Regions from separate parts of the Peribacillus sp. FSL E2-0218 genome, predicted to be linked through region 3. Evidence: riboswitches for the same ligand, from Rfam matches in the RefSeq annotation. Region 3 holds a riboswitch; each other region holds the start of a gene.

Region 1 (6,249 bases), 440 kb from region 3:
TTATCTGACCTGCTGAATCAGGTCGTGAATTTGGTTTTCATCTTGGTTGTTTTTGGCCATACTCAGTTTTTAAGCGGCTGGAGCCGCGAAGAAATCATATTCATCTATGGGTTCTTCCTTATTCCATTCGCCCTTTTTTCAGCGTTTTTCAATATTTGGGATTTCAATGATCGCTATATCGTCAAGGGTGAGATGGACCGGATATTAACAAGGCCGATACATAGCCTGTTTCAAGTCATTTTGGAAAGAATCGAGCTTGAATCATTATTTGGTGTTGTGACTGGTTTGATCATAATATTTTACTCTGGGGCATCACTGAATCTGGAGCTTGCCTGGTATGATCCGATTCTTTTCATCATCTTTGCAATAGGAGGGGCGCTTGCTTATGCGGCCATTTTCGTTGTGATCGCAAGCATCGGGTTTTGGTCGGATGCAAAAACCTCCATCATGCCCATGATGTATAATATCGGGAATTATGGACGCTATCCTGTCGATATTTATAATAAGATCATTCGCTTTGTCCTTACATGGGTGCTGCCATTCGCGTTTGTCGGTGTTTATCCGGCATCCTATTTCCTTAGGAAAGAGGAGTGGTATGCGTATGCCTTCGCCACACCTGTAATCGGGGTTGTCTTTTTCATGATATCCGTCGTCATTTGGAATCAGGGAGTGAAGCGGTACCGCGGGGCAGGAAACTAAAAAAGAAATCCCTTCAGCCATCAGGTTGAAGGGATTTCTTTTTGTTTATTTACGCTTATTCTTTCTTTCTATATATCTTGCCTGGGCTTCGGCATACTGCTGTTTTTCCATTTCCGTTTCCGGTATTACCATTGGAACTTCGGTCGGCTTACCATCTTCATCAATGGCAAGCATCGTTAAAAAGGCGCGTGCCGTAAGCTGCTTTTCACCTGTTAATAAGTTTTCTCGCTCCACCTTCACGAATACCTCCATGGAAGTGCGGTGGGCACATGTGACATAAGCCTCTAGGTTAATCGCATCTCCTGTCTTGATGGGGGCCAAAAAATCAAAAGAGTCGCTTGATGCTGTCACGACTGGCTTTCGACAATGGCGCATAGCCGAAATGCAGGCGATTTTATCGACATAGGCCATTACTTTCCCGCCAAAAATGGTATTGTGATGATTTGTGTCAGGCGGGAAAACAAGGTCAGTTAAAAAGGTCCTTGACTGCTGTGTGGGTTGGCCTGCTGCTATCTCTACGTCGTTTTCGATCATTTGCCGGTTGTTTGGGCCAATAGCTTTTCCCGTACGATTTTGGCTGCCTCGACCATATTTTTAAGGGAAGAAACCGTTTCAGGGACGCCCCTCGTTTTCAGGCCGCAGTCAGGATTGATCCAAAACTGGTCTTTATCCAATACCTTGATGCCTCGTTCAATCATGTCGACCATTTCCTTCACAGCCGGGACTCGAGGACTATGAATATCATATACCCCTAGGCCAATTCCTTTTTCGTATGTCTTTTCCTCGAATGCGGAGGCAAGCTCCCCGTGGCTGCGGGATGTTTCGATGGAAATGACATCGGCATCGAGGGAAGAGATGACATCCATGAAACTGTTGAAGTCACAATAGCACATATGCGTATGGATTTGCGTTGTATCTTCCACGCTCGATGTGGAAATCAGGAACGAATTCACCGCCCAGTTCAAATACTCTTCCCGGTCGCTTTTCTTCAATGGAAGTCCTTCTCTAAGTGCAGGCTCATCCACTTGGATCATCTTGATTCCTGCCGCTTCCAAGGCAAGTACCTCTTTATCCAAGGCAAGGGCAAGCTGATAGCAAACATTCTCCCTTGAAATATCATCACGGACAAATGACCAGTTCAAAATCGTTACAGGACCTGTGAGCATTCCCTTTACCGTTTTCTTTGTCAGTGATTGAGCATGGACGCTTTCCCTGACTGTCATCGGCTTGATGAAATGAACGTCGCCGTAAATGACGGGGGGCTTGACGCAGCGAGAACCGTAGGATTGAACCCACCCTTTTTCCAGAAAGACGAATCCCCCCAGCTTATGGCCGAAATATTCAACCATATCCGTCCGTTCAAATTCTCCGTGAACGAGAACATCTAGGCCGATTTCTTCTTGAATATCGATCCACCTGGCAATCTCATCATTTATGAATGTTTCATATTGGGCAGCAGTCCATTCTCCTCTTTTAAATTTACTGCGTGCTTGTTTCACTTCAAATGTTTGGGGGAAGCTGCCGATCGTTGTAGAAGGAAGAAAAGGCAACTTGAAAAATTCACGTTGTTTTTGGTAACGCTCTTTAAATGCCAGCTGACGTCCCGAGGTCTTGGATTTAACCTTTTCTACATCGGCTTGTACTGCTTTATGATTCCGGGCCTGGGAACTGGCTAACGTTTGGATCGCCAATTTATTCGCATCCACTTTCTTTACGATTGCCTCCAAACCTAGATTGCTGCCTTTGACAAGGGTAGTGATTTCTTCTAGCTTCTCATCGGCGAAGGCAAGTGCCTCCTTCACTTCTTTAGCAAGCGCGTTTTCATTGCGAACGGTCACTGGAACATGAAGCAGGGAACAAGAGGGTTGGAGCCAGATTTTATCTTCTGCCACTTTGTTCTTGATCGTCTCGATTAATTGAAGCTTGCTCGATAAATCGGAAAGCCAAATGTTTTTTCCGTCAATCACGCCTGCACCAAGCACTTTGTCTGCCGGGAAGCCGAATGTTTCAAGATTGCTGACATTTCTTCCTTTATCATGAACAAAATCGAGCCCGATTCCCTGAACTTTCAATTGAGTGACCGCTTCATAGTGTTCAACGGCATCAAAGTATGTTTGGAGCATGATGTTCAGGTGAGGTGCCGCTTCATTCAGTTTTTCATAGAGGTATGTAACAGTTTCCATATCATCTTTGGATATCGATGAAACAAGGGAAGGCTCATCTAACTGAATCCACTGCACACCTTCTTGCTCCAACTCCTGCAATATTTGTGTATAGAGGGGGAGCAGGCTCAGGATGATGCCAGGGATATCTTCTTTATTGAAGCCTTTGGAAAGGGAGATGAAGGTATACGGTCCGATAAGCACCGGCTTCGTTTCAATCCCCAGCTTCTCCTTGGCTTCCCGATATGCAGCAAGCGGCTTATTTTCTGTTAAAGTCAGCTGGGAGCGTTTTAATTCCGGGACGATATAGTGATAATTCGTATTGAACCATTTCGTCATCTCGGATGCGACTTCGTCCTTGTTACCGCGGGCCATTGAATAATAAACGGAAAGGGGGACACTTCCTCCTTCATAAGAGGAATAACGTTCGGGAACAAGACCGAACATCACGGAAGTATCGAGCATTTGGTCATACAAAGTAAAGTCATTGACAGGAATGATATCAACGCCTAGCTCTTTTTGCTTTCGCAGGTTGCCCAACCGGATCGCTTCCAGTTGCGATGTGAATTCCGTTTCTTCGATTTTTCCTGACCAGTAAGCTTCTAATGTGCGTTTCCATTCACGATCTTCCCCGATGCGGGGGTATCCCAGATTACTACTTTTCAAAATTTCCATCCTCCTACATTCTTTGAATTTGATTGATATCCAACAAAAAAAGCACCCCTAACAGTCAAAAAGAGAAAGTTAGAAATGCTTAAAATAAAGTGTCAAGCGAATTGCCACTTACATGAAAGGTTCCTAACACCTCCCTATCTCCCGTAGGTTAAAACAGTGTTGTTGAAACAGGCAGGTCTCCTGACTTAGGGCATATTATTAGCGGCAAGCCTTCCCAATCCTTAGGATCAGTGGCATATCGGGTGGCGCTAACATTCCCATTACAGTGGCGGGACCGTGCCGGGATTACACCGGACTTCCCTTTTAATCCTAATGAACATTAGGAACCTGTTTCCACATATGAAATTCGATAAATTAAAAATTTATAAAATAGAAACTATTATAAAAATTTAGACAATCTTAACATATCCGACCAAAAGGGTCAACAAGCAAAAGTTTCGTAAACATGCCCATGACAAGTGGTTTATGGCAAGGCTGAAGTCTTTCCAAAATAGAATATATTGATTGGACAGGGAGTATGTATAAGGAAGTGGGCGTTTTGAAATGGGGCGTGGGGGATGACTTTCTACATCTTGATTGCTGGAATCATTTTTTGCATGGTGATGAGCATTCGGACGTTATTTCTTGTTGAGTCGGGAGGGAAAAAGTTTTCTCTTGAAGACATGCTTTGGCTCGGCAATTTATATGCGACGATATTGGTCGGTTTTGCACTGATTTATTTATTATACGAGCTTCAGAATCACTCAGTGATTCTTGATATGGGCAACCGATTGGATGGCACTTTTTATGAACAACTGAAAACTTCTTTTTATTTCAGTGCGATGACGATGTTTTCTGTAGGATATGGCGATATAGCCCCTATAGGCATGGGACGGATGATAGCGACAATACAGGCATTCATCGGATACACGCTTCCGGCGGCATTCGTGATTCGGACGGTAATCGACCTGGACCAGAAGGATAGGAAGGATAAATGAAAGTTGTGTTTCTTTCGATTATTGGGTACCCTTACCATAATGAAGAAAATGGAGGGTTCTAAATGACTGTTAAAATTGGAGAAAAAGCACCTGATTTTCATTTACCTGCTAACAACGGTGAAATGGTTTCCCTTTCGCAGTTCAAGGGCAAATATGTTGTTTTATATTTTTACCCTAAAGATATGACCCCGGGTTGCACGACGGAGGCCTGTGATTTTCGGGATCACAATGAACACTTTGAGGAATTGGATGCTGTCATCATTGGCATCAGCCCGGATCCAGCCGCGCGTCATGAAAAGTTCATTGAAAAACATGGATTGCCTTTCCTTTTGCTGGCTGATGAAAGTCATCAAGCTGCCGAAGCATTCGATGTGTGGCAATTGAAAAAGAACTTTGGCAAGGAATATATGGGCATTGAGCGTTCTACCTTCCTGATTGACAAGGAAGGCATGATCGTCAAAGAATGGCGCAAAGTAAAAGTCAAAGGCCATGTTGAAGACGCTCTTGAAACTCTTCGTGAACTCCAAAAATAAGGCTGAGCGACATAGGGAGCTCGCCGCCAAGTTGATTCATCATTCAATACGATTGAAGCCAAAAGAGAGAGTCCTGATAAAGGGCCATATCAGCACGAAGCCACTGATTAAAGAGCTGATCGTTGAAGCTTACCGAGTTGGGGCCTTTCCATATATAGAACTGGAGGACGATGAAATAAATCGTCACCTGTTACGAGGGAATGTAAAGGAACAGCTTGCCACCTCAGCGCAATGGGCTATGAAAAAATATACTGATATTGATGCGCTCATCATCATGACCGGTGATGAAGATAAAATGGAAATGACAGATGTCCCCGTTGAGATGCATCGTCTTCAAGGGGAGATGATGCATGCTGCTACGCTTTTTTATGTCAACAATCGACGTTGGGTCTTGCTTAATTATCCGACCAGCATATCAGCGCAAAAAGCCGGGATGAGCTTTGATGAGTATGAAGATTTCCTTTTAAACGTATGTACTATCGATTACGTGAAAATGGAGGCGGCACTTAAACCGTTAAAGCAATTGATGGAACGAACCGACAAGGTCAGGATCATTTCACCAGGGACTGATTTGTCCTTTTCAATCAAAGGGATGCCGGCAATCATCTGTGCTGGTAAAAAGAACCTGCCTGACGGCGAGGTGTTTACGGCTCCGCTGAGGGAAAGCGTCAATGGGACGATAGCCTTCAATGCCCCCGCCACCTATGAAGGAACTCCTTTCGGTGATGTAGAATTAACATTGGAAAAGGGAGAAGTCATTAAAGCCGTTTCCAAACACATGATTGAAATGAACGAGATACTGAATATGGATGAAGGGTCTCGTTTCATCGGCGAGTTCGGCATTGGCATCAATCCTTACATAGTGAAGCCCATGGGCGATATTTTGTTCGATGAGAAAATAAGCGGCAGTCTGCACCTGGCATTGGGTGCGGCCTATAATGAGGCTGATAATGGAAACCGTTCATCGATTCATTGGGATATGGTTTTGATCCAGCGATCTGAATATGGCGGCGGGGACATTTATTTTGATGACGTCCTGATCAGGAGGGATGGTCTTTTCGTTTTGCCGGAGCTCCTCGATTTAAATTCTAATTGAATGAAATAGCGCCTTTTTTAACAAGGGTAAGGCTTTTGTCCAACTCAAAAAGGGGACACCTGAATATGCTTTATTAAGGGAATACCTCCTCAGAGAAAGTTGCGCGG
Region 2 (6,249 bases), 1.4 Mb from region 3:
TAACCGCATTGAATTGCTTTCCGGTTTGTTTCATGACAACTAGCTTCATGCTTTCAGGAAGCATAGGCAGGTCTTCCAGCTTCCATGTTTTATATTTCATATCATATGCCTCTGGATCTGCTAGAGTAACCAGATGACCTAATGCCCACGTAACGATATACTTATCGCCTTCTAAAAATCCATTTCCTTTTTTATTACACTTCAATACATTCGCAATATCACGTGCAACTGAAGGCTTTTCAGCAATTACCACACTTTTTGACATTTGTTCAAACTCCCTTACTAACTATTTACCGTCTAATATAACATAATTTCAAGGCAGGAATGGCCTATACACTTCATTTGAGCCCTTGAAACGAAGCCGCCGGGATCGGGACAGTGGCAACTGTTCGAAAGCTTCTTGGTCGAAAAGAGAGGGAAGGGCCTTCACGTAAATTCAAAAGGAAAGCAAATCCTTGAGTTGGCGCCTGAAAACCTGAGGTCGCCTGCTTAGACGGCATAATGGGAGCAAAAGCTGAAGGCAATTGCAAAAGGAAAACTTGCCAAACAGGTTTTCATTAACGAAATGCGCCAGAAATGCAAGCAAGATCATGTGGCAGGTTGATGCGTGTAGTGAATAATGAAAAGGGGGAAATGCTTGTCTGTCAGGATCGTGAATGCGGCCACAAGGAAAGTGTTTCACGTGTAACAAATGCGCCGTATGCCTGCAGTGCGCACAAGAAAAAAGGATGGAGCATTCGCTCCATCCTTTTTCTGTATATTACTGCTTCGACTAAATTTCATTCAGTACGGTGCCATGTCATTCATATTCAAGTGTGTTGTCCATTTTTTTTGTGTGTTTTTCGGAATCTACTCGTATGAGCGTACTGAATGGCTGCTGATCACCTGGACTGAAAATCGCTTCATCATTCTCTGGATTCCATCGGCTGTAAATACTCATGATCAGTATCTTCCTCCTTTGGATGAGAAGAGTAGTAATTCCCATTTTGATTAGCATCTAACGCTTCAATTGACTCTAACGCTGATCACCGGGACTAAACACCGCTGCGTCATTCTCCTTGTTCCATTGGCTTCTGATTGTACTCATGCACATCATCTCCTTTGGTTGAGAATGTCTTACAGTATTTATATACCCGGGTAGGACAGGTTGAAACATTTATTTTGAATTTTTTTCGCAATCCTGCGCGAACATCATTTCACGCCAAGGTTTTCTATATATTCGTCGTCCTTTAGCTTTCCTGTAATTTTGTTATATTTAGCGGAATGAACAGGAACCCATTTATATTCACCCTTTTTCTTATTGAAAACATATAAAACTTCTATTTTCTTATTACTTGAATCTATTTCATACATAAGCTCAATAACCTCGCCATTGGAATACACAACGATACCTGTATCTTCCCTTTTCTGTATTTCATCATCGGCCACTGCATTTTCTTTTTGTAACCTTATATTTTCCTGCGTGATAACTTGATTAATCCGATTATCATATTTTTTTTGATCAACTTCCTTTTGATCTTCACAACCATATATAAAAAGCAGCGATGAAAAAATAAGGAACACGCTTATTTTCATGAAAGCCATGACCTCCTAAGGTTTTTCTATATGTATACAAAATTATACAATAAAGCAAGATATCATTGCCGCTGGCTGCATAAAAAAGGTACTTATTATTCAACGTTTATTTGTGTCACGGTGGAATCGCATTATGATAATTAGAATATTCAAAAAAATAAACAGGTAGAAAGTTATTTTGTAATTTTATTTTAGGAAAACAAACTGTTATATAAAACAAAAAACCCCTTAACATGTAAGGGGTTTTTTTTAGCGTCCCAGATAGGAATCGAACCTACGACCTACAGCTTAGGAGGCTGTCGCTCTATCCTGCTGAGCTACTGGGACATGTTAAAAGGTCGACGACTTGTTTATTATATTTGTTATAGGCAAACTTTTCAAGTGAGTAGCTTATAATTATGAAAAAAAATGCCTGGCGGGTCATATAACGATGATTTTTACCTTTTATTGCGTTAATTGGGATACTTTATTATTCGCTGATTTTCTGGTACTATTATGCTAGAAAAAAATAGGAGAATGATAGTGGGAAAATACAGATTGGTATGGATGGCAGCAGTGTTTGTAGTTTTCATTTTAGCTGGCTGTTCACAAGGTGTTTTAGAGAAAATAGGTAAAAAGACGGCTGCGCCGATTGTGGAAGAGAATATCGAGGTGGCTGCAGCAGAGGAGAATGAGGCCGAAATAGATTCGGAGGATGGAGCAAATCCTGAACGAATCGACACGAGTGGCTGGATAAGGGCCGAGTCCGCGGTTAGGCTTCCGATATTGATGTATCACAGCATATCGGAGGGGAATAACCTTCGGGTGCCGAAGGAGGAATTCCGGCTGCAAATGGCTTGGCTTCGGGAAAATGGCTACCAGACTTTATCGCCTAATGAAGCCTTTCTCGTTTTAAGCGAAAATATAATGCCAAGTGAAAAGTGTGTCTGGATTACTTTTGATGATGGCTATACAGATAACTACACCGAGGCTTTTCCTATATTGAAGGAATATGAGTTGAAAGCGACCATCTTCATGATCGGGAAGTCCATTGGTAAAGCTCATCACCTGACGGAAGATCAAATGATGGAGATGAGTGCGAATGGGATTTCCATCGAGAGTCATACAATCAACCATCTTGAGCTGAACCGGATGACTTCCGGACAGCAGGAAGCTGAAATGGTCCAGTCCAAGGATTTATTCGATCGCATTCTGAACCAGGAGACGACGGTACTTTCGTATCCAGTCGGCCGTTATAACGAGGAGAGCCTCAGGTTATCGGAAGAAGCCGGATACAAGATGGCAGTCACCACCGAACCTGGCGGGGCAACAAGTGATCAAGGGATGCATGCCCTGCATCGCGTTCGGATTTCACCGGGATTATCCGTAGGGGGATTTGCATCACTGATTGAAAATGCGTCCAATTACTGAAGCTGGACCGGCGTTTTGTGAAAAATCACCCAATAATCGCTTCTTGCATGGTGTATAATGATAAGCAGTGAAAATTATATACATATGAACGATTTGGTGTCTAAATGACTTAAAAGGGAAGCTGGTTCAATGCCAGCGCGGTCCCGCCACTGTATATGGGAGCTGACGGCTGTATGCCACTGTTTGGGATATGGGAGATGCCGTTGACGATGACCATGAGCCAGGAGACCTGCCAAGATTCGTACACCTGTGACCCACGCGGATGGGGAGGTGTGTGGCAGACCGTAAAGAGTCCGTAATGATATTGTTGCCATACAAGCATCTTCCGTTTGACGGGGGATGCTTTTTGTCATGAGGTCCTCGCTTAAGGCGGGCTAAAACTAAATGAAATGATTGTGGGGAATGAACGTGAAGAAGATTTTTGGCCTGATACTGGTGATGGTGCTGACGGCTGGCATGATGGTTGGCTGCAGCGGCACGGCCGATGAAGGAAAAGGAAAGCAGCAGACGAATCAGGCTACACAACAAGCCTTCCCGGTTACGATTAAAGATGCAACGGGCGAAAAGGTGACGATAGAAGAAAAACCGAAGAAAATCGTTACGTTGATACCAAGCAATACGGAAGTGGTCTTTGCGCTTGGTTTAGGTAATAAGGTTATTGGCGTGTCCGACAATGATAATTACCCGGAAGAAACGAAGGATATCGAAAAAGTGGGCGGCATGGAGATGAACACGGAATTGATCGTATCCTTGAAGCCCGATCTTGTTCTTGCCCATGCATCGAGTGCCCATAATTCGAAGGAGGGGCTCCAGCAGCTTAAGGATGCGGGAATAGATGTGCTTGTAGTCAATGATGCCCAAAGCTTCAATGAGGTGTACAAATCCATTGATATGATCGGGATGGCAACAGGCGAGCAAGCTAAGGCAAAAGACATCATCACGGACATGAAAACGAAGCTGAAGGTTATTTCTGAGAAGGCCAAATCGGTAAAGGAATCGGAAAGAAAGACCGTTTTAGTGGAGGTTTCGCCGTCCCCGGATATCTATACACCTGGTAAAAATACATTCATGAATGAAATGCTTGTGATGATCTCAGCTGATAATGCTGCAGCGGATGTGGATGGCTGGGCCAAAATGGATGAAGAGTCGATGATTGCAGCCAATCCGGATGTCATCATTACGACTTATGGTTATTACACAAAAGACCCGGTAAGTGGAGTGACGGGCCGAAAAGGGTGGCAAGACGTAACGGCGGTTAAGAATGCCCAAGTCTTTGATGTCCATTCCGACTTGGTGACCCGTTCAGGTCCACGTTTAATAGAGGGAGTAGAGGAACTTGCCAAATCAATCTATCCGAACGTATTTGACAACTAAATGGGCGCTTGCTTATTTGCTTGCGTCATTGTTTTTACTTTTTGCCAGTACGATCGGCATCTCATTCGGTTCGGTGTCCGTACCGATCCCCGTACTTATGCAAATAATCGGCAAGGAGATTTTTCATTTGCCGATTTCCGCTGATCCCGATGTGATGCTGACGAATATCGTGATGAACATCCGTTTGCCGCGTGTATTGCTTGCTGGTTTGGTCGGGGCATGCTTGGCGATCGCGGGTGCGGCATTTCAGGGGCTGCTCCGGAATCCGCTTGCCGATCCCTACACGCTCGGGATATCGTCAGGAGCATCAGTCGGGGCAGTGGTGACGTTATTCCTGAATATATCACTCCCGTTCATCGGCTTATATACGCTTCCTGCATTGAGCATCTTATGTTCCGTGATTACGATTTTTTGTGTGCTGACATTCGCAAAAAAAATGGATCGATCGATGAAGGTCGAAACGATCATTTTGACCGGAATCATCTTCAGCTCGTTTTTAAGCGCCTTCATATCCTTGATGATTGCGTTGACGGGGGAGGAATTAAGACAAATCATCGGCTGGCTCATGGGCAGCGTGTCCATGCGCGGGTGGAATTATATCGGAATCATTCTGCCGTTTTTCATCATTGGCTCGTTGATTCTGATCATGAATACGAGGGAATTGAATGCGATGACCTTCGGGGAGGACCGGGCAAAACATTTAGGTGTCGACGTGCAGAGGCGGAAAATGTGGATCCTGATCGCGGGCTCGATATTGACGGGCGCAGCGGTTGCCGTTTCAGGCACGATCGGCTTTGTAGGGCTGGTGATTCCCCATTTGGTCCGGAGGATATGGGGGCCAGATCATAGGCATCTGCTTCCGTTATCATTGCTGGTAGGAAGCGGGTTCTTGATTTTGGCAGATCTTGTGGCACGGACGATCATCGCCCCGTCGGAACTGCCGATCGGGGTCATCACCTCACTGATCGGGGCACCTGCATTTGCCCTCATTTTATTAAGGAGACGGAGAGTGGGTAGGACGGATGCTTGAAGTTAAAGGGTTAACAGGTGGATATGATAACAAAAGCGTTTTGGATTCCATCTCTTTCGACGTTCAAAAAGGAGAACTATTCGGGATCCTCGGTCCAAACGGCAGCGGAAAAACGACGCTGTTGAGTATGCTCAGCGGGGTGCTCGCTTACAAGCAAGGAAGCATACGGATCAAAGGAAAAGATTTGCAGGATTATTCGGCAAAACAGCTTGCACGGGTCATTGCGGTGCTTCCTCAACATTCCTCGTTAGCTTTTTCGTATACGGTGAAGGAAACGGTCTCGCTTGGGAGGTACGCCCATCAAACAGGCTGGTTCCACAGCTGGTCTGAGGAGGATGAAAGGATTGTCCAACGGGTGATGAAACAAACGGGAGTGGCCGAATTCCAGGATCTTCATTTCGAACGGCTATCAGGAGGGGAGAGACAGCGGGTCTTGCTGGCCCAGGCGCTGGCCCAGGAGCCTGAAGTACTTTTTTTGGATGAGCCGACGAACCACTTGGATCTATCGTATCAAAAGGAACTTCTTGATTTGATGAGGAAGATGGCAAAGGAGCAGGAATTGACCGTCATATCGATTTTTCATGACTTGAATCTGGCTGGATTATATTGTGATCGGCTCTTGCTGCTTGCAAAAGGGAAAATCCAAGCCCTTGCTGCCCCTCATGAAGTGCTTCAACAGGACCGGATCCAGGAAGTCTATCGTACGACGATTGAAAAGCATCCGCATCCTGCACTTCCGAAGCCGCAAATGTTCATCGTTCCCCAAAAGCATGGCAGCGATTACGAACCATTCGAAATCAATGAATCCCATTTGACGGTCGGGCGGGAGATGATCCGGTTGAATGCCCCCAATCCCCTTA
Region 3 (6,249 bases):
CCGACCGCTAGAGAATCTTATCGTCCAGCAGGGCATCTCACTCATCCGTTCCGAAAAAAGACCAGTCGATTTCCGGGTTCATACTAACAAGGACAGTAATGGCGTATGGCAAGTAACCGCAATTGCTGCCAAAATTGCCGGCGCAGGCAGTGTTACAACCCATATTAAAAGCGGCGGGGTCATCAAAACGGTTGCCGAACTGTTTGGAGATGACGATGAGGCAAAAGAAGTGGAACGCAAACTATCTGAAGCAGCACTGTTATTAAGCGAAAGCATGGAAAAGCATCTGGATGGCATCATAGCGGAAATCGGATTTGATTTTGGGTTGGATAAGAAAGGGCAGGTTTGGATGTTTGAAGCGAATTCCAAGCCAGGACGCTCCATCTTCTCCCATCCCAAACTGAAGGAATTCGAATTGTTGACCAGAAAGCTCAGCCTCGATTATGCCATTTATTTGACTGAACAGACGATTACAAACGCCATTAGTGTGCAGCGATGAATATTTTTTATGATAGCGTTTCGGAATCTTGGTGCCATGATCAAAAGGATACAGTACTTTTTGCAGGTGCTGCAGATGAAGAGATAAACTATAGCAATGAGCTTTCAGGTCAAAGACTCTTTCCGATCACCGAATTTCCCGGAAGCCGGCTGCTCGTTGTTGGAATAATGACTTCGTTCAATCCGAAAAAGGAAACAGGGTTGGGCGGTAACTTGGCCCTTTTTCAGGATTTATCATTGTATCTTTTCCAACATGGGATTTTACCCTATGCATTCACGGGAAAGGACTTTGCTTCCGGTTCAATGAGAGGTTATGTATTTTCATACGATTCAAACAAGTGGATCGAGTGTAAGATGCCGCTTCCTGATATTGTTTATAATCGTATACCCTCCAGGGGCTATGAGGCTTCGGCAGAATTCCAATCACTCATGAGCCATTTCATTGAGCACCATGTGATATTTTTCAATCCAGGTTTCCTGGATAAATATCTAATGTTCGAAGCTTTGCTTGATGATGGTTCCCTCATCAAGTACCTGCCGGCAACAGCGATCCTGCAAAAGCGCGATTGTTTGGAGGCATTCCTTGATACACATCGGCACATCTACTTAAAACCTTGTAAAGGAAGCCAGGGAAAAGGCATTTACACCCTCCGCAAAAATCCTGATGATACACTTTTGTTCAACAGCCTGAAACACAGCGAGACTTTCTCGAACTTCGCTTCTTTCTGGGAAACGAAAAAAAAGGACTTATTAAAAAGAAATTACCTGGCTCAGCGGGCGGTCGTACCAAAAAAACTCCTTGGTCACCGTTACGATTACAGGGTTCTCGTCCATTATGAAAAAGGATTTTATAAAGTAACGGGCAAAGCTGTACGAATGTCACAACTGCAGGAAATCACTACACACACTCCTCGAGGCGGTAAGCTTTATCCCTATCAAAACCTGCAATCAAAAAGGCTGAATCTAACATTGGCTAGAATCGCCCAAAAATGCGGAGAAATTCTTTCAAAAAAAATAGGCTTTCTCGGCGAATTTTCGATTGATATCGGTGAAGACGAATCAGGCTCGCTCTTCATTTACGAAGTGAACTCCAAGCCCATGCAGTTCGACGAAGAGGAAATCGAAGCTAATCGGCTTTTACATTTAAAAAACCTTTTCATGGAATTAACTTTTTCCAACAGGAAAATAAAATAACACCTCCTGCTGCCGTTTTCCATTATAATGTAATGTGAGACAGCATATATGGAGGTAATACATATGATCAGTCATTTTCAATGGGCACCGCTGCATAAGAATCTGCCAGGGTGGAAAATTTCCTTTTATTACAATAGACAATCCATCCAGGCTTTCTATCATAAAGATGGAACCATCGAATGGACAGCCAACCCACCTGCAACGGAAGATGAAATGAAACTCAAAACCATGATACATGACTTGATGGTCTATCATGTTTATGAATAAACCGTATCGTCCAATTGCTTTTAGGAAAGCTTGAAAAGAATAAAAATCCCTCTAATGCCTATACTAATGAAAAGGTTAGGAGGGATTTATTTTGGACAAAGAAAAAATGACTTTTTTAAAGGATAGCGAGTATGATGGACGGGATTCCGCCTTCCTTGACATCGATCGCTACATCAATGAAGGTTTGGCAGGCGGCAATGTATATGAGGCCGCTGATCTTCGGAACATTGAAGAAGCCCATGATTTCTATGACGAGACCGATCCTAACATCAATAAATAGACGACCTTATTGCCAGGGCTCTCTTTTAGGAGAGCTCTTTTTGGAGCAGGCTTGTTTCCCCGAACATTTCTCGAACCACACTCTCATAGGCGACTTCCAAATTACGTGAAAATAATTCCTTTTCAGCGGAACTTATTGCTTGCCCATTGATTTCCTCTGTAAGCTTTTCACGATTTCCGCTTAAAGAAATCGTTTCCCCTCCCGAAAAATTGTACATAACCTGGGTTTTAAGATGATCCGTGAAATATTTAACCGTTCCAAACATTTGTATTCCCCCTTAAAAAATAAAAAAACAACTTCCCGGAAGGAAGCTGTTTGAATGCATAACGAAGCATAACAAAAATAAGCATGTTTTTTCATTTTTAAAAATGAAAGCATGCTTTTGCCAATTTTCGCACGTAACATCCCCTATCCTCGTAGGCATTTGATGATGTGCTAAAAACAGGCAGGTATCCTGGCTCATGGTCAACGCTTTTCGAACCTTCCCATTCCCTTTTGCAGAAAACAGTGGCATCACTCGAATCGCTCACATATACAGTTGCGGGACAGCGCCGGATTCCAACCGGCTTCCCTTTTAAGCGGATAAATCGATGTTTCATATCCGCACCCGTTTCTAGACTTATTTAGTTTTCCATCCATTTAAATGTATCAAATTATTTCCTGGATTACAATCCGCTCACGCGATGAACGATCATCTCGCTTTCAGCCTTATGGTTTCCGCCATTCCCTTAACGAAGTTGATACCGTTGAATTTTCTCCAAAGTGAACGTACAAAAGGGTTATTCGAAATCCTTGTAATCAGCTGCTTGCGTTTAATTTTTTTCAACAGACCTTGCTTTGCATGAATTTGCTCATAGACCCGGCGGCTATTGGAATGATCGATATAAGGAAGATATGTTTTCCTTAACTGGCCAAATGCTTCTTTTTCCGCAAAACCGGCTTCGGCATAGGCGTTAATCGTCGAAATCAACTTTTCTGTAGTGAAAACCTGATCACCAAATAATTGATTATCCATATTCATATAACTTCCTTGATACTTATTGTACGTCTCGAGATCGAATTGGTAAAAAACAACAGGTTTTTTTTGGTAAAACATATCCCAGGCGACACTCGAGTAATCCGTAATCAACATGGATGCCTCCATCAATAAGGTATTCAAGTCTTCTTCATTGGAAATCGTGAACCGCTGATTATCAATGGAAAAATGTTCGATAAAGTCCTTGAATTTTGGATGCAAATAAAAATGCAGCGTCAAATCATGCTGCTCCAATAGCCTGCTCAATTCTTTTGATTGTAAAAAAGTCTTGAATACTTGCACATACTCACTCTTTTCCACTTCCTCAAAAGGTAAGTTTTCAAGCCATACGCGCCATGTCGGCATCACTAAAATCCTTTTTCCGTTCGATCTATTTTCAATGACATCCCAGCGGGGAAGGCCGCTGACAATCAGTTCGTTTTTGTTATAGCCGAAATGATTCTGGATGATCTTGCCTTCCTCGGGTGAGGAAACGACAAAAAGGCTTGGTGCGTTAATGCTGGATTTTTTAAAGATGCTGTTAAGTTTTTTTAATCCGATAACGCCATGCTGCAAAAAGACAAGCGGCTTATAATTCATCGCTTTTCTAATCCTGCCCTTTTGAATTCTTATGTCGTATGCATGCCCTTTAGTTTCGGAGGATACCAATAGCTGTGCGGCAAACATGAACACCATATATTTAAAGCTCATGAATTCAACGACTCTATTTTTCATGTTTTCCAATTTCGGGTAATCTTCCGAATCAGGTTTAATGATGTAATATGCTTGTTGATGGTTATGATTTTCATAGATGTATTTAAAGAAGTAGTATCCGTTATCTTGGGCCCTGTCAGCGGTTTTCTCGTAAATCAGCCAAATGTTTTTCTTTTTATAATAGGGGAGCAGCAGTCTATAAACCCATGAAGCCAGAACTTCTTTAAAAAAGTGCTTGTTCGTCTCGTACTCGGTTCTTTCCTTATAAGTCAGTGCCACAGTGCCTGATGCGGTCAAATATGGATACACCCAATATCCGTTATCAAAGGTGTACGACATGCCAAATAGTCGTTTATTCAACTTTCTCAAGGCCATGCACGTAGGGTTCTTCAAACGAATATAGTGGTCCTTCCCCCCAACCCTGACCATTAAATAGAAATCATAATAAAAAGGACGCCATTCCATCGACTTAACATCGATTGTAAAAGACAGTTTATGACCCTTTCCTTTAACAGGGAATATATACTGCGTGTTATCCGAAACATCCCTCTGCTTTAGGACCATACCAACCAGTTCATATTCCTCTTTCAATTCAAGGCGTACGGAACCCGTCAGGATAGTACCTTTAAAACGCAAGGATTTCAGTGATAGTTTTGCTGACAGTACCTCATCCGACAGGTGGATCGGTTGTTTGATGACAATGCTCAGCCCGCCTGATGCCGTAATATAAGGGGTGATCACTTGAACGCCAATAGAGGGGATCGAATGGAAATACTCATTCTTTCCCCCGCTAATTTGTATTCGATGCAGTTCGCCACTTGCTTCCATATACAAATCCCATCTGGATGCCGCTTGATAATATTCCTCGGAAAAATTTTTCAGGTGGATGACGATCTTGGAATCGATCATTTCCGTATCGAAGGTCCATCTGATTTTCATGGTTTTTTCAATGCCGATGATTTTCAGTGATTTGGGGTCCTTGCATTGAAAGGAAATTTTTTCGTCTTCACTTATGAGATTATCCACCGTGATTATCTTCTTCTGTTCCATAGGCCGCGTGTCCCCCTTCCATTCAGATTCATTAAATGATCTCTTAATGAAAAAGCCAGCTTCCTAGTTACTTTCCCTCGCTTCGCCAAGCGCCACAACTTTCTCAGCACGGTCACCTTTGAGAGTTTTTTATAGAAGGAAACTCTCCTTGGCCTCAATCTTTTTTCATTTTTAACAATATTATCATATATACGTTCGCTATTTTTATTGTCGATATTAGCAAAATAATGGCTTCTTTTCTCCTTGAAGATATCTTGTTCCTCAAAGTTGTTACGCACACTATTTTCAATCGAAGTGATCAATTCATCCGGATCAAGTGCCTGATCACCGAATAACTCCTTGTTCATATCCATGTAGCTTCCTTGTAATTCCGTATATTCTTCAAGATCGAACTGATAAAAAATTGTCGGTTTTTCAAGATAGTACATATCCCAAGCTACACTTGAGTAGTCTGTGATCAAAAGCGCCGATTCACGGATCAACTTGCTGATATTGACATCCCCGAACTTGATGATCTCGATCTGGTCACAAGTTGTATGGAATTGATCGATAAATGGCTGGAATTTGGGATGGACATAAAATTTCAATTCGACATCGTGCATCCGAAGTAAATCCATCAATTTCTCGGAATTCAATAAACCGATATAATTTTTAAAGTAATTCGATTCGATGAATTCTTCGTTTGACACTTCATTAAGCCAATTTCTCCAAGTAGGCATCAAGAATATTTGGCGTTTTATCGGAGTTTCTTCTTTGTTTACGTCATCCCAGCGACTCAAACCGGTGACGATGATATCCTTCTCATTATATCCAAAATAGTTTTTCACGATTTCTTTTTCGAAATCTGAAGACGTAACGAACAAATCCACTTCCTCTGAAGATCCCTTATTTAACGTACTGTCTATTTTCTTTAAACCAAGAACTCCGTGTTGCAGGAAGACAATCCGCTTTCTTCTCAGATACTCCATCACTTTGCCCTTTTGTACACGCCACACATATGAATGGCCCTTGGTTTCAGAAGCGATGAGCAATTTGGAAGCGAATAAGTACACCAAGTGTTTAATGCTCATGAAATGGATTACACGGTCCTCGAACCCTTTAAGGTTGGCCAGATCAGGAGAATCTTTCTTAATGATATAAAAGACATTTCTTTCCGGTTTTTCGTTGTAGCAATATTTAAAGAAGTGGTAGCCATTATCTTGTGCAGTTTCGGACATCTTCTCGTACACAA
Region 4 (6,249 bases), 810 kb from region 3:
CAAGGGCGATTGCCAAGACCCAAATGAAGAATCTTTTATACATGATCGATACCTCGGATATCATAGGTTTGGATTGCCTTCATTTTAGCATAAACAAAGGAAGAAAAGCAGAGTCCATTGCCATCACTTAATGTAGCGAATGATATGAATGGAAGGATGCCCCGATATATCGGAGCATCCTTGTTCAATATTATTTAAATAAGTCCGGGTAAACGGTTTTAGCAGCAAGTTCTACCGCTTCACCGATCCTTGGTCCGGGACGGGACATGACACTTTCATCAAGCAGGTGGACGTCATCGTTTTTCACGGCAGCGATTTCTTCCCAACCTTTACGTGATTTTATTTCATCAACGGCATCTTTTACATAGGTTGCAGTGGTAAGGATCGTTTCCGGGTTGCGCTTGACGACTTCTTCCCCGGATATTTTAACCCAGCCCTTTTGGTCGGCAAAGACGTTTTTAATGCCAGCGGTTTCCAGGATTTCTTGTTGGAAGGTTTCGTCACCTGTTGTATAGATTTCCGGAGCCGGACTGATTTCAAAATATGTTTGCTCCTGTTCATCCAAGGTTCCCACTTTTTCCTCGACACTTGCTATTTGGGATTTGATATCCTTCACCAATGCATCGCCTTTCTTGGTAACTCCCATCACTTTGGCAATCTGCTCAATATCTCCGTATACGTCATCGAAATTGGCTGCCGATTTAATGATGAATATAGGGATGCCGGCATCTTCGAGTGGCTTCAGCGTCGCTTCATCGCCAACGGTATAAGCGATGATCGCATCTGGCTTCAGGGCTATGATCTTTTCTGCATTGATATTCACGGAATCTGAAACATGTTCGATTTTCTTCGCTTCCTCGGGATAATTATCGAAGTCCGTCACGCCAACCACTTTCTTCCCCTGTCCTAAGGCAAATAGAATTTCGGTATTGCTAGGCTGCAGTGAAACGACTTTTTCTGGTGCCTTATAGAATTTTATTTTCTTTCCAGTATCATCTGTAACGGTATAGCTCTTCGCCTCGTTCGCTTTTTTATCATCTTTTGCAGATTGATCCGTTACGCCACATCCTGTAAGGAAAAGGGCGAGCATAAGCATGGAAATCCAGCTGAATCTTTGGGTACATTTCATTATTTATTCCTCCATCTGTTTTTTCATCGGTTTAGTAGGATAAGATTTGCTAATAAAAGGTATTTCTTCAAAGCCTTGTCGCTTATTAACGTAGACTGCCATTACGAATAAAACGTTTGCAAGCAAGTGGGCGTAATCGAAAAGGATGTCCGGAACTTCCCTTTCCAGACTGACTTTGTGCAAAGCGCGGACGGACTTTTTGGCTTCGCTGCGGCAGGCATGCAGGGCACATGCCGCCGTTGACCCTTGGGGGAGCACAAATGTCTGGATCTGTTCTTTAACTTCTGCGACATACCGGTCATAAATCGAACTTAAATGGTCCAGGTCATGGTCGCTGATGGCTAGTTTTCCACGGACTGAACCATTTAGATGATAGGCCATGGGCAGCAAAACCATTAAATCCCGGTGAACGTCAGGAACATCCTTCGTCAGGGATGCGGCCATGCCGATTCGCGTCGTCAAGGAGTCTGTTCGTATTTCAAAATCGACTGTGGAAGCGGATTCGCGCATGTATGGATAGCATAAAAAACGAAGGTCTTTCTTTGCCATAACTCTTCCTCCTTTACGTAGTTTGGTGAATGACTGCCGTATCGCTTTTCGCATCAAAACAAAAAGCCGACCAAGAGTTTTGGTCGGCATCGAGCATCCATGTATTCCTAGTAGAAAAAAAGATGGAAGGCTGCCGTACAATCTCCTATCTTCCGAAGAGCATGATACGATAAAAAAAGGCAGGTCTCCTGGCTTGTGCGTCATTTTACTCTAAGAACCTTCCCATTTGATGATGGATAGCACAAATGTCCAATCCACCATCAAATAGTGGTATGCATCTTATTTCATTAGCACTTACAGTTGCGGAAACAGCTTCGGTTTTGAACCGAATTCCCTATTAAGCTGACAAGGCAGCACCCTTTTCTGCAAGGTTCATATTCACTTAGGATAAGTTTACCATACCTTTTTCCTTAAGCTGCACTAATATTTTTAGAGAATTTCGTTTATGGTTTACGGAATATCTAGTAAACTTACAATGTAAGGATTAATTGGCTGTTACTGTAAAGAGAAGTCGGAGATAGATTGGAAATGAGATAATCGTGATAGATTTCCCAGGAGGTAGCGAATGATTTATAAGCAGGCAAATCAAAAACTGGAAAAGGTTCTAGGAAATATTGAAAAAGTGATTATCGGAAAGCGGGATATTGCAGAACTGAGCATCGTCGCACTGCTTTCCGGTGGGCATGTTTTATTGGAGGATGTTCCGGGAGTAGGCAAGACAGTCATGGTCCGGGCGCTTGCCAAATCGATAAGTGCGAGCTTTAAGCGAATACAATTCACGCCTGATTTACTCCCTTCCGATGTAACCGGCGTTTCGATTTTCAACCCAAAGGAACAAGCGTTCATTTTTCGGCCAGGACCGATAATGGGACATATTATTTTGGCAGATGAAATTAACCGGACCTCTCCGAAAACGCAGTCTGCCCTGCTTGAAGCGATGGAGGAGGCAAGTGTGACGATCGATGGCGTCACCAGGGGATTGGAGCAGCCCTTTTTTGTCATGGCGACGCAGAACCCGATTGAGTACGAGGGCACATATCCGCTTCCGGAAGCGCAATTGGATCGATTCCTGTTAAAAATGAAGATGGGCTACCCGAGTGTTGCGGAAGAAATCGAGGTCCTGCAAAGAGCTCAATACATGGCTCCGCTTGAAGAGCTGGAATCAGTCATCACCTTGGAAGAATTGAAGGCCCTGCAGGCAGAGGCTAAGATGGTGATCGTGGATGACACAATAAAAGGATATATTGTTGAACTGGCCAATGAAACGAGGAGCCATCAGGCTGTCTATCTTGGGGTCAGTCCGCGTGGATCGATTGCTTTGATGAAGGCAGCCCAAGCTTATGCACTAATACAGGGCAGGGATTATGTCCTGCCGGATGATGTTCAATATTTAGCTCCGTTCGTTTTCTCCCACCGCCTGATTTTAAAACCTGAAGCGAATTATGATGGCTTCGATGCTGAAATGGTGATCACCGAAATTGTCGCGAAGACTCATGTGCCTGTGAAACGGGCCTTGTCATAATGCGTAGCTTCAATCATTTTCTAAAGAAAAACATGAATGCGGCCGGGTTGGTATTTCTTATGGCCACTTCCTTTTGCTTTGCGATGTTTCAAGGCGGATTTGTCAGTTGGTTCATTTTTTATTCGTTTTTGCCCTTTGCCGCGTATGCCATGATTCTGCTGTTTTATCCCCTTCACTCCATTACGGTTGAAAGAAACGTCAGCAAAAGAGAATGCCAGGCAGGTGAAACCGTTGAAATGAACCTGACGTTCACCCGTAAGAACCGGCTCCCGCTCTTATTTCTGGTGATAGAGGAGGAATTGCCAGGAGATATGGAAGATAGTGAAGATAGTGAAGATAGTGGGATTTATAGAAAGGCGCTGATCTTCCCTGGGTTCAAGCGTACCATCAGCTTGTCGTATGCTTTGGAGGGCCTGCCACGTGGTGAGCATAGGTTCCAATCGATCCGTTTTTTGATAGGGGACTTTTTTGGACTCGTTGAAAAGGAGGCGATATTCGATTCTCCTATGAATATAACCGTTTTCCCTACGTATCATGAGCTTGACTCCCTATATCTCGATCAATTGTTCAATCAGGGACAAGCAGGCCCGACAAAGAAAACACATCGGGAACATTCGGTGGTATCCGGGGTGAGGGAGTATCAGCCAGGTGATCAGCTTTCATGGATCAACTGGAAAGCGACGGCTCGAACGAGTGAGATCATGACGAAGGAATTCGAAGTGCAAAAAAATCGGGATGTATGGATCATCCTTGATAACCAGCCATCGATATCATTTGAAGAATCCATTATTGCGGCGGCTTCCTTTGTCCACAGCCTGTTAAAAAAGGGCATCCAGGTTGGTTATGCGAGTACGTCTTCGAGTCTAATCCTGCCTGCCGGGGCGGGCAGGAACCAGAGAAGGAAGATTTTTACCAGACTTGCTAAAGAAAGAACGGATGAAACAAATGCATTAGCTGATAAAGGAAGGAAGGGAAATTTGCCGGCAAACGCAGCCGTGATTTTCATCGTATCCGATTTGACCAGGGAAAAGATGGAACTATTAAATGCTTTCCGCACTAATCGAGGGTTAACGATGTTATGCATGAAGAATCCGGAAAATCTACTGGATGAGGAAAAAAGGGTAATGACTACTGCTATGACAAAAGGAATCAAGGTTAGCTTTATTGAACATGAGCAGCTGCGGTTCGATAGAACGGGGGTGATGGCAAAATGACTGTCACTGGTGAAAAGCTGCAAAGGTACATGCATATCATCCTATATGTTTTTGGTCTGATCTTGACCACTGAGTGGCTAAGGCCGGTCGATCAACTGACGGATACAGGCAATATTTTTATTTTTGTCCTGTTTTTAATCTTTTCCCTGCTGCTGCATTACTTCCAAATACATTGGCCCATCCGCTTTATCCTCATTTCCGTGTATATCATGTTTTCCTTACAGCTCCTTCACTCAATAAATGGTATATCATGGATGAGTGGGTTTCTAGTCGATTTTACAGCTAACCTAAGGTTTATATACGATGCGAATTGGGAGTCGATCACAAACCCATTTCGAACGTTGTTATTTTTTGTGCTTCTATGGCTTGTAACGTATTTGATCCATTACTGGGTGATGGTAAGGCAAAGCATTTTTTTCTTTTTCCTTTTAACGGTGTTTTTCGTATCTGTACTTGATACATTCACTCCCTACGCGGGGGACATGTCAATGATAAGGATCATCATCACTGGTTTTCTGATGCTCGGCCTGCTTTCCCTGCTGCGTCTCATGATACAGGAGCAGATTGCATTTCCGCCGGCAGCCATCAAAAAATGGGCCATGGTGCTGATTGGCGTGATCGTGTTAAGTGCCGTCGCTGGCTTCATCGGTCCAAAGCTCTCTCCTCAGTGGCCCGACCCAGTTCCTTATATCACTTCTTATTCAAATAAAACGATGCAGGAAGGCGATGGTTCTAAGGACAAAAGCGTCGGTTACGATGAAGATGATTCAAGTCTTGGCGGTTCGATAGAGCCTGATAGCTCCGTCGTTTTTTATAATAATGCAACTGAGGGGCATTATTGGAAAGTGGAAAACAAAGATGTTTATACAGGGAAGGGCTGGGTTTCCATAGAGGAACCGGACGTTGCCTCTTTTTCCATTGGTCAGGATATGGGCCCATTGGATATTTACCAAGTTCCTGAAGTGATGAAAACGAAGGAAATGACAACTGAAGTGTCCATGGAAGAAATGTATCCGCATATCCTGCATCCTCAATCCGGGTATTTAAAAAAGATTGAGGATAACAGCAACACCGAAATGAATTTTATATATTATCTAGGCATGGACAAAATCATTACCGAATGGAAAAATGGCGACCCTCAATTAATGAAAGAATATGAGTTGACCTATGACATGCCTAGTTTTGATATAGCTGAGCTAAGGAAGGTAACGGAACCCGATGAATCGATGGCTGTGTTAATGGAAAAAAATACACAGCTTCCTGAGGGATTGCCTAACCGGGTCTATGATTTGGTTACGCAGCTTACGAGAAATGAAACGAATTGGTACGATAAGGCAAAAGTCATTGAGAATTATTTCGATCGCCCTGAATTCATTTATTCAAAAGATGAAATTCCATATCCAGATACGAATCAGGATTATGCCGATCAATTTTTATTCGAGACAAAGATAGGGTACTGCGATAATTATTCGACGGCAATGGTCGTATTACTCCGTGCCGCCAATATACCTGCCAGATGGGTAAAGGGCTACACGGAAGGGGAGAAAACGGTTAATCGTGGAGAATCCGTTTATAAAGTCACCAACAATAATGCACATTCCTGGGTCGAGGTTTATTTTTCGGGGATAGGCTGGGTGCCCTTCGAACCAACAAAGAGTTTCAACGGGGAAGTCGAATTTTATGACTCGGAATTGAAACAGCAAGAAATCAAGAACCGGGAGGATGCCCCAGCTAATGCAGAGCAACCAAAGGTAGAGGAGAGGGAACGCCTGGATAAACCCGATAACGATGCTGAATCCATGAAGGAAAAGGATGAACGGAGACTGGACGGGCAA

The links. Region 3 has a riboswitch for cobalamin ahead of MHI53_RS05885 (hypothetical protein). Riboswitches for the same ligand answer to the same signal wherever they lie in the genome.
Region 1: it holds a riboswitch for cobalamin, as region 3 does, so the genes downstream of both, metE (5-methyltetrahydropteroyltriglutamate--homocysteine S-methyltransferase) here and MHI53_RS05885 (hypothetical protein) in region 3, are expected to answer to the same signal.
Region 2: it holds a riboswitch for cobalamin, as region 3 does, so the genes downstream of both, MHI53_RS24535 (ABC transporter substrate-binding protein) here and MHI53_RS05885 (hypothetical protein) in region 3, are expected to answer to the same signal.
Region 4: it holds a riboswitch for cobalamin, as region 3 does, so the genes downstream of both, MHI53_RS02050 (hypothetical protein) here and MHI53_RS05885 (hypothetical protein) in region 3, are expected to answer to the same signal.

What each region holds. Positions count from the first base shown of each region.
Region 1 is NZ_CP150304.1:795,414-801,662, forward strand. Features, by position in the region: gene MHI53_RS03815 (ABC-2 family transporter protein) at 1-699, shown strand, start outside; gene MHI53_RS03820 (acyl-CoA thioesterase) at 745-1,233, opposite strand; gene metE (5-methyltetrahydropteroyltriglutamate--homocysteine S-methyltransferase) at 1,230-3,536, opposite strand; cobalamin riboswitch at 3,689-3,882, opposite strand; gene MHI53_RS03830 (potassium channel family protein) at 4,094-4,513, shown strand; gene bcp (thioredoxin-dependent thiol peroxidase) at 4,576-5,046, shown strand; gene MHI53_RS03840 (aminopeptidase) at 5,003-6,142, shown strand.
Region 2 is NZ_CP150304.1:5,065,915-5,072,163, reverse strand. Features, by position in the region: gene MHI53_RS24565 (DNA topoisomerase III) at 1-265, opposite strand, end outside; partial or broken gene MHI53_RS24560 (DNA topoisomerase III) at 389-696, shown strand; gene MHI53_RS24555 (hypothetical protein) at 800-940, opposite strand; gene MHI53_RS24550 (hypothetical protein) at 1,192-1,575, opposite strand; tRNA gene MHI53_RS24545 (tRNA-Arg) at 1,829-1,902, opposite strand; gene MHI53_RS24540 (polysaccharide deacetylase family protein) at 2,122-2,985, shown strand; cobalamin riboswitch at 3,063-3,237, shown strand; gene MHI53_RS24535 (ABC transporter substrate-binding protein) at 3,388-4,359, shown strand; gene MHI53_RS24530 (iron ABC transporter permease) at 4,322-5,389, shown strand; gene MHI53_RS24525 (heme ABC transporter ATP-binding protein) at 5,382-6,249, shown strand, end outside.
Region 3 is NZ_CP150304.1:1,234,026-1,240,274, reverse strand. Features, by position in the region: gene MHI53_RS05905 (YheC/YheD family protein) at 1-499, shown strand, start outside; gene MHI53_RS05900 (YheC/YheD family protein) at 496-1,692, shown strand; gene MHI53_RS05895 (YheE family protein) at 1,756-1,959, shown strand; gene MHI53_RS05890 (hypothetical protein) at 2,051-2,239, shown strand; gene MHI53_RS05885 (hypothetical protein) at 2,265-2,504, opposite strand; cobalamin riboswitch at 2,666-2,865, opposite strand; gene MHI53_RS05880 (CDP-glycerol glycerophosphotransferase family protein) at 2,931-5,018, opposite strand; gene MHI53_RS05875 (CDP-glycerol glycerophosphotransferase family protein) at 5,000-6,249, opposite strand, start outside.
Region 4 is NZ_CP150304.1:420,753-427,001, forward strand. Features, by position in the region: gene MHI53_RS02045 (ABC transporter substrate-binding protein) at 191-1,129, opposite strand; gene MHI53_RS02050 (hypothetical protein) at 1,133-1,732, opposite strand; cobalamin riboswitch at 1,839-2,054, opposite strand; gene MHI53_RS02055 (MoxR family ATPase) at 2,244-3,200, shown strand; gene MHI53_RS02060 (DUF58 domain-containing protein) at 3,260-4,414, shown strand; gene MHI53_RS02065 (transglutaminase domain-containing protein) at 4,411-6,249, shown strand, end outside.